Regions from separate parts of the Heyndrickxia sp. FSL K6-6286 genome, predicted to be linked through region 1. Evidence: a T-box and tRNA genes for the amino acid it is inferred to sense, from the RefSeq annotation. Region 1 holds a T-box; the other regions hold tRNA genes.

Region 1 (3,249 bases):
AATATTTGGCTAAAATAGATGGAGCGTGCTGTTTATAGGATCTTTCAATGACCCTTGGAAATTCATTTAACAATTTTAGAACATCCCACCAGCTTTCATCATCATCTAAACCTTCGAAACAAACATCTGTACCTTTATATTTTCTTAAAATAGAATGAGCTCTTGCGTTTGTATACTGTACATATGGACCTGTTTCCCCTTCGAATGTAAGCATATCTCTAAGGGAGAACTCTATATTATTCATCCGATCGTTCTTAAGGTCATGGAAAATAACCGCGCCAACTCCCACTGCATTTGCTACCTCATCTGGATCATGAATTCCGGGATTTTTCTCTACTATATTCTTTTTAGCCAGCTTAATTGCTTCATTCAATACATCCTCTAGTAGAATCACTCTCCCCTTTCTAGTTGACATTTTCTTTCCATGTTGCAGGATTAATCCAAAGGGGATATGCTCCATTTGCTCTGCCCAAACATAACCTAGCTTTTTCAACACACCTTTTACTTGTTGAAAATGAATAGTCTGTTCCTGTCCAACGATATACAAGGCCTCATCAAATTTATATTCCCTTTGACGAAAAAGAGCAGCGGCTAAATCTCTTGTCGCATAAAGTGTAGCTCCATCTGATTTTTTGATAAGGCATGGCGGTATTTGCTGTTCATCAAGTCGTACTACTTCTGCACCTTCAGACAATTCAAGCAAGCTTTGTTCCTTTAACATTTGAACAATTTCATCCATCTTGTCATTATAGAAGGCTTCTCCTTGAAAAGAATCAAATTCTATACCTAGTAGATCATAAATCGATTTAAAGGCACGTAGTGATTCATTACGGAACGATTCCCAAAGCTTTAAATATTCACTATCTCCATTTTCTAACTTTTTGAAAGCCGCTCTACCCTCATCCTCTAGGTATGGATTCTTCTCAGCTTCTTGATGGAATCGCACATATAGATGAAACAATTCACCAATAGGATTAGCAGCAACTGCCTCCTCGTTTCCCCACCTATGATATGCCACAATCAATTTTCCAAATTGAGTTCCCCAGTCTCCGATATGATTAATTTTCACCGTTCGGTATCCACACTTTTTTGCTAGATTCGCTATAGCATTGCCAATAACAGTTGAACGCAAATGGCCCATCGAAAATGGCTTAGCAATATTTGGCGATGACAAATCAAGTACAACCGTCTTTTCCTTACCAATTTCACTACTACCATAATTCTGGTCTTGATGAAGAATCGGGTTTATTATAGCTTTCCCTAACTCTTTTTTAGAGAAAAATATATTTACATAAGGCCCTACAGCATCGATTTTTGAAAACACTAAATCATTTATTTGAGAAGCAAGTTGTTTGGCGATTTCGATCGGTGAGATCTTTTGTATTTTAGCCAGTTGAAAACAGGGAAATGCCAGATCTCCATGCTCATCATTTTTTGGTGTTTCGATCAGGCTATAGATTTCTTTAGTAGTTAAACTGCCTTTTAAAACTTCACTTAACTTAGTTGAGAATAATGCTTTTAAATCCATAAAGATTCCTCCTTTTTCTTACGACTTTTAATTGTTGCTTTTGTAAAAGAAGATCTACTGCAGCTTTTACACCTAATATAGGCTTCATTTGAAATTTACAGCTCATTTCTCAGTGATTTGAAGGAGGCAACCTATATGAATCGGTGTTTCCCACGCTCTCGGGTTTCATTCACTCCCTTTGGTTACTGTGCATTCCGGCGACGGTCCTTCTTGGGATTCATTCACCCTCTTTGGTTACCTTGCAATCGGCTAGAGCTCCTTTCGGGTTTCATTCCCTCTCTTTGATTACCGCCCGTTCAGCACGGACTTTTTCTCGGGATAGAAAATATTAACGATAAAAAAGCTCGCCTCTTATAAAATAAGAGACGAGCTAAACCCGCGGTACCACTCTACTTGTTCAAATTACCGACCACTTTACCTTATAACGGGAGCTCCCGACTAACTCTACTTTAATACGTATTCGAATTAGCATCTCAGAAGTGCGCTTCATTTATCGATTCATACTAGGCTCCCACCATCCCCAGTTCGCTAATTGAATTGCGATAAACTACTCTCTTCATCACTGATTTTTTTGAAATTTTATTAAATATTACATGGTTAATACTTATAATGCAAGAAGTTTTTTAAATTTATTGAATTAATGCTGCCCCAATACTCCTTTTATCATAGCTGTTCTTTCACATCGTTTGAAAACTGCGATACCAATAATTAGATAGACTACTGCGTTAACAATTAAAGCTGTATAGTCTCCTAATGAAAAATCTCCTAATCCATAGTTATGGATCATTATTCCTCTCGACATATCTACTCCCTTAACTACTGGCAGAAAGACTAAAAATGGCATACTTGAAACTGGAGCAAAGGTTAGTCCCATTAAGATAAATTGAAAAATTTGCAGAAAGGAACCAATTTGCTTAAAAATGATAGCTAATCCAGCAATCATAAAGCTTACGCCGACCATACTTACCAATGTCAAGATCAATATCGGAATAATGGATAATACATCTACGTTCAGCCATGTATTTGTCGTTAACATCGATAAATACAGGAGAATAATAATCATGATCAACTGAATGATTGTTGTTGAAACAATCCGTGACAGTAAAATTTTCCATGCTCCCATCGGCGACATATAAAGCTGTTCAAGAGTTCCTAATTGTGCTTCATTCATAATACTCCAACCAATTCCCTGCATCACCATCATAGCTAAGAACCAAAATAAATAGTTAACAATTGTATTTTGTACATTCACTTCTACAGTGGTTGGATCACCTACAATTTGTATACCAAAAAACAAAAATAAGAATATCGCATAAAAAGTAATTAATTCACTAATTGTATTCGGTAAATATCTTTTTAAATAAATATACTCCCTTCGGAAATTAGCTTTAAACAGATACAGCCACTTCATCACTGAACTCCCCCTTAACAATTTTCATAAAGACCTGTTCAAAGTCGATGATAGAACGGTCAATTTTTTCTATCGCTATATTTCTGTTTTTAAATATTTCAATCACCTTGTAAAAATCATCACTGTGTTGAATGGTTACCGTAATAATTGATTGACCATTTTCATTTGTATCTGTATGTACAATAAATTGCTCTTTCACTTTATTAAGATCCTCTTCAGGTAATGTAGCTCCTAATGTAAATGAATATGCCTTCGTATCAAATAATGAGAGTAAATTGCTTACACTATCATCCGTAACAATTCTACCTTT
Region 2 (3,249 bases), 950 kb from region 1:
ATCGACCTCACGCTTATCAGGCGTGCGCTCTAACCAGCTGAGCTATAGGCCCGTTATAAGTGATTATGTATGGAGCGGGTGATGAGAATCGAACTCACGACAACAGCTTGGAAGGCTGTAGTTTTACCACTAAACTACACCCGCAGATCTCTTATCTTGAAGTAAAATATGGCTGGGCTAGCTGGATTCGAACCAACGAGTGACGGAGTCAAAGTCCGTTGCCTTACCACTTGGCTATAGCCCAATAAGTATTAATAATGGGGCGGATGATGGGAATCGAACCCACGAATGTCGGAACCACAATCCGATGCGTTAACCACTTCGCCACATCCGCCATAAATGGTGGAGGGGGACGGATTCGAACCGCCGAACCCTGAGGGAGCGGATTTACAGTCCGCCGCGTTTAGCCACTTCGCTACCCCTCCACAAATGAAAAATGGTGCCGGCCAGAGGACTTGAACCCCCAACCTACTGATTACAAGTCAGTTGCTCTACCAATTGAGCTAGGCCGGCATTAATAAATTATTATCCCCCAAAAGAGGAATAATATCAACATGATTAAATTTGCATTAAATGGTGGCTCGGGACGGAATCGAACCGCCGACACATGGATTTTCAGTCCATTGCTCTACCGACTGAGCTACCGAGCCAAATATAATATTTATTTTCTATATAAAATTGTATTCGCCATCGTCCCAATTTCAGAAAGCTTATTCAAGCTGTGGCTCAATTGGTACGCTGATGTATTGCTTTGTAGCCTATTCGGACGTGCTCTACCGACTGAGCTACCGAGCCATATTATAAAATGGCGGTCCGGACGGGACTCGAACCCGCGACCTCCTGCGTGACAGGCAGGCATTCTAACCAACTGAACTACCGGACCAAAATTCTTTCAAGAATACTTGAAATGATTGCGGAGGCAGGATTTGAACCTGCGACCTTCGGGTTATGAGCCCGACGAGCTACCAGACTGCTCCACCCCGCGATGATAGTATAATTAATTTTTTAATCCAATCTTATCATCAACTGTCCCGATTTCAGTATGCTTATTCTAGTAGCAGCTCAATCGGTACAACTCGTAGTTGTTCGATGAAGTAACGCTCGTTGCTCCACCCCGCGACGATATTATTAAAAATTTTTTAAAGGAATAGTTATGGCGGAGGAAGAGGGATTCGAACCCCCGCGCGGTGTAACCCGCCTGTCGGTTTTCAAGACCGATCCCTTCAGCCGGACTTGGGTATTCCTCCAAATAAATGGACCCTGTAGGACTCGAACCTACGACCGGACGGTTATGAGCCGTCTGCTCTAACCAGCTGAGCTAAGGGTCCTTTACTCCAAAAATATTAATAGCGGCGGAGGGGATCGAACCCCCGACCTTACGGGTATGAACCGTACGCTCTAGCCAGCTGAGCTACACCGCCATTTTAAAATTAATATGGAGCCTAGCGGGATCGAACCGCTGACCTCCTGCGTGCAAAGCAGGCGCTCTCCCAGCTGAGCTAAGGCCCCATGAATTTTCCTGGTCGGGAAGACAGGATTCGAACCTGCGACCCCATGGTCCCAAACCATGTGCTCTACCAAGCTGAGCTACTTCCCGTTCATGGCGCGCCCGAGAGGAGTCGAACCCCTAACCTTTTGATCCGTAGTCAAACGCTCTATCCAATTGAGCTACGGGCGCATACTTGTATTTTACTATAACTATTATGGAAGAATCTTTTGCTGTGCAAAAATCCTTAAATCTTTTACTTCGTAAAAATTTCTAGTGCCGAGGACCGGAATCGAACCGGTACGGTAGTCACCTACCGCAGGATTTTAAGTCCTGTGCGTCTGCCAGTTCCGCCACCCCGGCAAGGGTTGTTTGGAGCGGAAGACGGGATTCGAACCCGCGACCCCCACCTTGGCAAGGTGGTGTTCTACCACTGAACTACTTCCGCGACTTTATTTTATAATGCGGGTGAAGGGAGTCGAACCCCCACGCCTTGCGGCGCCAGATCCTAAGTCTGGTGCGTCTGCCAATTCCGCCACACCCGCGTTATGAAAAATGTTTTTCGTTACAAAAAACAATGGTGAGCCATGAAGGACTCGAACCTTCGACCCTCTGATTAAAAGTCAGATGCTCTACCAACTGAGCTAATGGCTCGTACTTTTTTTAAAAGTGGTGCCGGCCAGAGGACTTGAACCCCCAACCTACTGATTACAAGTCAGTTGCTCTACCAATTGAGCTAGGCCGGCATTAATAAATTATTATCCCCAAACAGAGATTAGTTGCAATGGTCGTCCAGCTTTCAGTTTGCTTATTCAAGCAGCAACTCAAGCTGTACGCTGTTGTATTTCAAAGTTGTTATTTCGGTCGTGCTCTACCAATTGAGCTAGGCCGGCATATATATGGTGGAGGATGACGGGATCGAACCGCCGACCCCCTGCTTGTAAGGCAGGTGCTCTCCCAGCTGAGCTAATCCTCCATATGATGACCCGTACGGGATTCGAACCCGTGTTACCGCCGTGAAAGGGCGGTGTCTTAACCGCTTGACCAACGGGCCACATTAAAATAAAGCAAAATAATAGCCCCAAAAAGGGGCCTATAGCCTGGCAACGTCCTACTCTTGCAGGGGGAGAGCCCCCAACTACCATCGGCGCTAAGAAGCTTAACTTCCGTGTTCGGGATGGGAACGGGTGTGTCCTTCTTGCCATAATTACCAGACTATATTTTAAAGGATTTGTACCCTCAAAACTAGATATATAAAGAAGTGTAATAACCTTAAATCTATTTGGTTAAGTCTTCGATCTATTAGTATTCGTCAGCTCCATGTGTCACCACACTTCCACCTCGAACCTATCAACCTGATCATCTTTCAGGGATCTTATTTAGATAAACTAAGGGAAATCTCATCTTGAGGGGGGCTTCATGCTTAGATGCTTTCAGCACTTATCCCTTCCGCACATAGCTACCCAGCGATGCCTTTGGCAAGACAACTGGTACACCAGCGGTGCGTCCATCCCGGTCCTCTCGTACTAAGGACAGCTCCTCTCAAATTTCCTACGCCCACGACGGATAGGGACCGAACTGTCTCACGACGTTCTGAACCCAGCTCGCGTACCGCTTTAATGGGCGAACAGCCCAACCCTTGGGACCGACTACAGCCCCAGGATGCGATGAGCCGACATCGAGGTGCCAAACCTCCCCGTCGATGTGGACTCTTGGGGGAGATAAGCCTGTTATCCCCGGGGTAGCTTTTATCCGTTGAGCGA
Region 3 (3,249 bases), 1.2 Mb from region 1:
GATCCCGTCATCCTCCACCATATATAATAACGGCCTAGCTCAATTGGTAGAGCACGACCGAATAAACGACTTTGAAATACATCAGCGTACGGCTTGAGCTGCTGCTTGAATAAGCAAACTGAAAGCTGGACGACCATAGCACCTAAACCTCTGTTAGGGGATAATATTTATAAATGCCGGCCTAGCTCAATTGGTAGAGCAACTGACTTGTAATCAGTAGGTTGGGGGTTCAAGTCCTCTGGCCGGCACCACTCAGGTCATTACGAGCCATTAGCTCAGTTGGTAGAGCACGATCGAGTACGCTACGAAGAGTAACATCAGCGTACCAATCGAGATACAGCTTGAATAATCTTGCTGAGATTGGGACGTCGTAGATGCATTTATATTTGAAGTACATGCTTACACTATTAATTATATTCATTACGAGCCATTAGCTCAGTTGGTAGAGCATCTGACTTTTAATCAGAGGGTCGAAGGTTCGAGTCCTTCATGGCTCATTTATATTCGCAAGGTTTTGAATTAACAAAGGTACTTTTTGCGGAAGTAGTTCAGTGGTAGAACACCACCTTGCCAAGGTGGGGGTCGCGGGTTCGAATCCCGTCTTCCGCTCCAAATACCCTTGCCGGGGTGGCGGAACTGGCAGACGCACAGGACTTAAAATCCTGCGGTAGGTGACTACCGTACCGGTTCGATTCCGGTCCTCGGCACTAGAAATTTTTACGAAGTAAAAGATTTAAGGATTTTTGCAAAGCAAAAGATCCTTCCATAAAATATCTTACGATATAATGTATGCGCCCGTAGCTCAATTGGATAGAGCGTTTGACTACGGATCAAAAGGTTAGGGGTTCGACTCCTCTCGGGCGCGCCATTTAAAACCAAACATTATATGGGGCCTTAGCTCAGCTGGGAGAGCGCCTGCTTTGCACGCAGGAGGTCAGCGGTTCGATCCCGCTAGGCTCCACTTTCGGAGGAATACCCAAGTCTGGCTGAAGGGATCGGTCTTGAAAACCGACAGGCGGGTTACACCGCGCGGGGGTTCGAATCCCTCTTCCTCCGCCATTAATTTATGTTAATAATAAATGGTCCGGTAGTTCAGTTGGTTAGAATGCCTGCCTGTCACGCAGGAGGTCGCGGGTTCGAGTCCCGTCCGGACCGCCATTTATACTAAAACAAAAGTTGATAAAGATGGCGAATATAAAATATTATATAGATAAAGATATAATATATGGCTCGGTAGCTCAGTCGGTAGAGCAATGGACTGAAAATCCATGTGTCGGCGGTTCGATTCCGTCCCGAGCCACCATTTTATGGCGGATGTGGCGAAGTGGTTAACGCATCGGATTGTGGTTCCGACATTCGTGGGTTCGATTCCCATCATCCGCCCCATTATAATGACTATTTTATTGGGCTATAGCCAAGTGGTAAGGCAACGGACTTTGACTCCGTCACTCGTTGGTTCGAATCCAGCTAGCCCAGCCATCTTTTTAAGGCAGCATAGCCAAGTGGTAAGGCAGAGGTCTGCAAAACCTTTATCACCGGTTCAAATCCGGTTGCTGCCTCCAATAATAAAGATGCGGGTGTAGTTTAGTGGTAAAACTACAGCCTTCCAAGCTGTTGTCGTGAGTTCGATTCTCATCACCCGCTCCAAATACATAAAGGGCCTATAGCTCAGCTGGTTAGAGCGCACGCCTGATAAGCGTGAGGTCGATGGTTCGAGTCCATTTAGGCCCACTATTTTTTTATTTACATATTCCGCAGTAGCTCAGTGGTAGAGCTATCGGCTGTTAACCGATCGGTCGTAGGTTCGAATCCTACCTGCGGAGCCATTCATGCGCCTTTAGCTCAGCAGGATAGAGCAACAGCCTTCTAAGCTGTGGGTCAGAGGTTCGAATCCTCTAAGGCGCGTATAGAAAGCTCATTCTTTAAAGAATGAGCTTTTTTTATTTTCTTCAATATGTTATTCCTAATCTCAGTATAAGTAAACAATCAGTTATTCAATGTACTGTTTTTCTTTAATGATGAGGTACTTCTGTATTTCTGTTCTATTTTGGTTGTCTACTTACAATTCTTTACTAGTTCAAATATTTTATAGAAAAAAAATTAACAAAATAAATTTCAGAATATTCAACTATATGGTAGATTCAAATAAAGTGGAATGGAGTGGAGGAGTATCTATGGAATTCGATGTTATTGTTGTTGGGGCTGGACTTTCAGGATTGGTGGCAACTGCAGAGATTGCAGATACGGGAAAAAAGGTCCTGTTACTTGATCAGGAACCAGAAGCATCATTTGGGGGGCAAGCTTGGTGGTCATTTGGAGGTCTATTTCTAGTTGATTCTCCTGAACAGCGAAGGCTGGGTATTAAGGATTCAAAAGAATTAGCATGGCAGGATTGGTTAGGTACGGCAGGCTTTGATCGCGAAGATGATGAGGATTATTGGGCAAGAAGATGGGCTGAAGCTTATGTGGAGTTTGCCGCTGGAGAGAAGCGTAAATGGTTATATGATATGGGTGTCCGTTTCTTTCCTGTTGTAGGCTGGGCAGAACGTGGTGGTTATTTAGCAGAAGGTCATGGAAATTCAGTCCCCCGTTTCCACATTGTATGGGGAACAGGACCAGGGATTGTTGCTCCATTTGAGAAAAGAGTTTTGGAGCATATAAGAAATGGAATGGTTGTGTATAAACCACGTCATCAAGTGGATCACTTAATTCAAGAACGTGGTGTGATTATTGGTGCAAGCGGGTCGATTTTGGCCCCTAGCTCTGCAGCTCGTGGGGAGGCTAGTAGTAAGGAGGTTATTGGTACTTTTGAATATCGTGGTCAAGCGGTTCTTATTTCAAGTGGTGGGATAGGAGGAAATCATGATCTGGTTCGCAGGAATTGGCCGAGTCGTTTAGGTACTCCACCTAAGAAAATGCTTAGTGGAGTACCTGCACATGTGGATGGAAGGATGCTTGGTATTACTGAAAAGGCAGGAGGACGATTGGTAAATCGAGATCGTATGTGGCACTATACTGAAGGAATAAAGAATTGGAATTCTGTGTGGAACAATCATGGGATACGAATCCTTCCGGGTCCATCGTCCATTTGGTTGGATGCGCGTGGACAGCGTTTTCCTACTCCAAATTTTCCGGGCTTTGATACATTAGGTACTCTTGAGACGATTCAAAAAACCGGTTACGATTATTCTTGGTTTATTTTAACGCAAAAAATTATCGAAAAGGAATTTGCACTTTCAGGCTCTGAGC

Evidence for each region. The T-box of region 1 lies ahead of argS (arginine--tRNA ligase). A T-box ahead of a tRNA ligase gene usually reads a tRNA of that ligase, here a tRNA-Arg.
Region 2: it encodes a tRNA-Arg, which carries the amino acid that the T-box ahead of argS (arginine--tRNA ligase) is inferred to sense. The anticodon was not compared.
Region 3: it encodes a tRNA-Arg, which carries the amino acid that the T-box ahead of argS (arginine--tRNA ligase) is inferred to sense. The anticodon was not compared.

Annotation. Positions count from the first base shown of each region.
Region 1 is NZ_CP152029.1:4,928,545-4,931,793, forward strand. It holds gene argS (arginine--tRNA ligase) at 1-1,528, opposite strand, end outside; T-box leader at 1,887-2,100, opposite strand; gene MHI39_RS24755 (ABC transporter permease) at 2,166-2,939, opposite strand; gene MHI39_RS24760 (ABC transporter ATP-binding protein) at 2,917-3,249, opposite strand, start outside.
Region 2 is NZ_CP152029.1:607,287-610,535, reverse strand. It holds tRNA gene MHI39_RS03290 (tRNA-Ile) at 1-52, opposite strand, end outside; tRNA gene MHI39_RS03285 (tRNA-Gly) at 71-144, opposite strand; tRNA gene MHI39_RS03280 (tRNA-Gln) at 170-244, opposite strand; tRNA gene MHI39_RS03275 (tRNA-His) at 259-334, opposite strand; tRNA gene MHI39_RS03270 (tRNA-Tyr) at 341-425, opposite strand; tRNA gene MHI39_RS03265 (tRNA-Thr) at 438-513, opposite strand; tRNA gene MHI39_RS03260 (tRNA-Phe) at 575-650, opposite strand; tRNA gene MHI39_RS03255 (tRNA-Asp) at 807-883, opposite strand; tRNA gene MHI39_RS03250 (tRNA-Met) at 912-985, opposite strand; tRNA gene MHI39_RS03245 (tRNA-Ser) at 1,155-1,247, opposite strand; tRNA gene MHI39_RS03240 (tRNA-Ile) at 1,255-1,328, opposite strand; tRNA gene MHI39_RS03235 (tRNA-Met) at 1,348-1,421, opposite strand; tRNA gene MHI39_RS03230 (tRNA-Ala) at 1,437-1,509, opposite strand; tRNA gene MHI39_RS03225 (tRNA-Pro) at 1,521-1,597, opposite strand; tRNA gene MHI39_RS03220 (tRNA-Arg) at 1,602-1,678, opposite strand; tRNA gene MHI39_RS03215 (tRNA-Leu) at 1,764-1,849, opposite strand; tRNA gene MHI39_RS03210 (tRNA-Gly) at 1,860-1,934, opposite strand; tRNA gene MHI39_RS03205 (tRNA-Leu) at 1,950-2,031, opposite strand; tRNA gene MHI39_RS03200 (tRNA-Lys) at 2,065-2,140, opposite strand; tRNA gene MHI39_RS03195 (tRNA-Thr) at 2,157-2,232, opposite strand; tRNA gene MHI39_RS03190 (tRNA-Val) at 2,387-2,462, opposite strand; tRNA gene MHI39_RS03185 (tRNA-Glu) at 2,469-2,540, opposite strand; rRNA gene rrf (5S ribosomal RNA) at 2,585-2,701, opposite strand; rRNA gene MHI39_RS03175 (23S ribosomal RNA) at 2,769-3,249, opposite strand, start outside.
Region 3 is NZ_CP152029.1:849,738-852,986, forward strand. It holds tRNA gene MHI39_RS04415 (tRNA-Val) at 1-20, shown strand, start outside; tRNA gene MHI39_RS04420 (tRNA-Thr) at 176-251, shown strand; tRNA gene MHI39_RS04425 (tRNA-Lys) at 425-497, shown strand; tRNA gene MHI39_RS04430 (tRNA-Gly) at 538-612, shown strand; tRNA gene MHI39_RS04435 (tRNA-Leu) at 622-707, shown strand; tRNA gene MHI39_RS04440 (tRNA-Arg) at 792-868, shown strand; tRNA gene MHI39_RS04445 (tRNA-Ala) at 889-961, shown strand; tRNA gene MHI39_RS04450 (tRNA-Ser) at 967-1,059, shown strand; tRNA gene MHI39_RS04455 (tRNA-Asp) at 1,082-1,158, shown strand; tRNA gene MHI39_RS04460 (tRNA-Phe) at 1,228-1,303, shown strand; tRNA gene MHI39_RS04465 (tRNA-His) at 1,311-1,386, shown strand; tRNA gene MHI39_RS04470 (tRNA-Gln) at 1,405-1,479, shown strand; tRNA gene MHI39_RS04475 (tRNA-Cys) at 1,489-1,562, shown strand; tRNA gene MHI39_RS04480 (tRNA-Gly) at 1,574-1,647, shown strand; tRNA gene MHI39_RS04485 (tRNA-Ile) at 1,658-1,731, shown strand; tRNA gene MHI39_RS04490 (tRNA-Asn) at 1,752-1,826, shown strand; tRNA gene MHI39_RS04495 (tRNA-Arg) at 1,832-1,905, shown strand; gene MHI39_RS04500 (FAD-binding dehydrogenase) at 2,175-3,249, shown strand, end outside.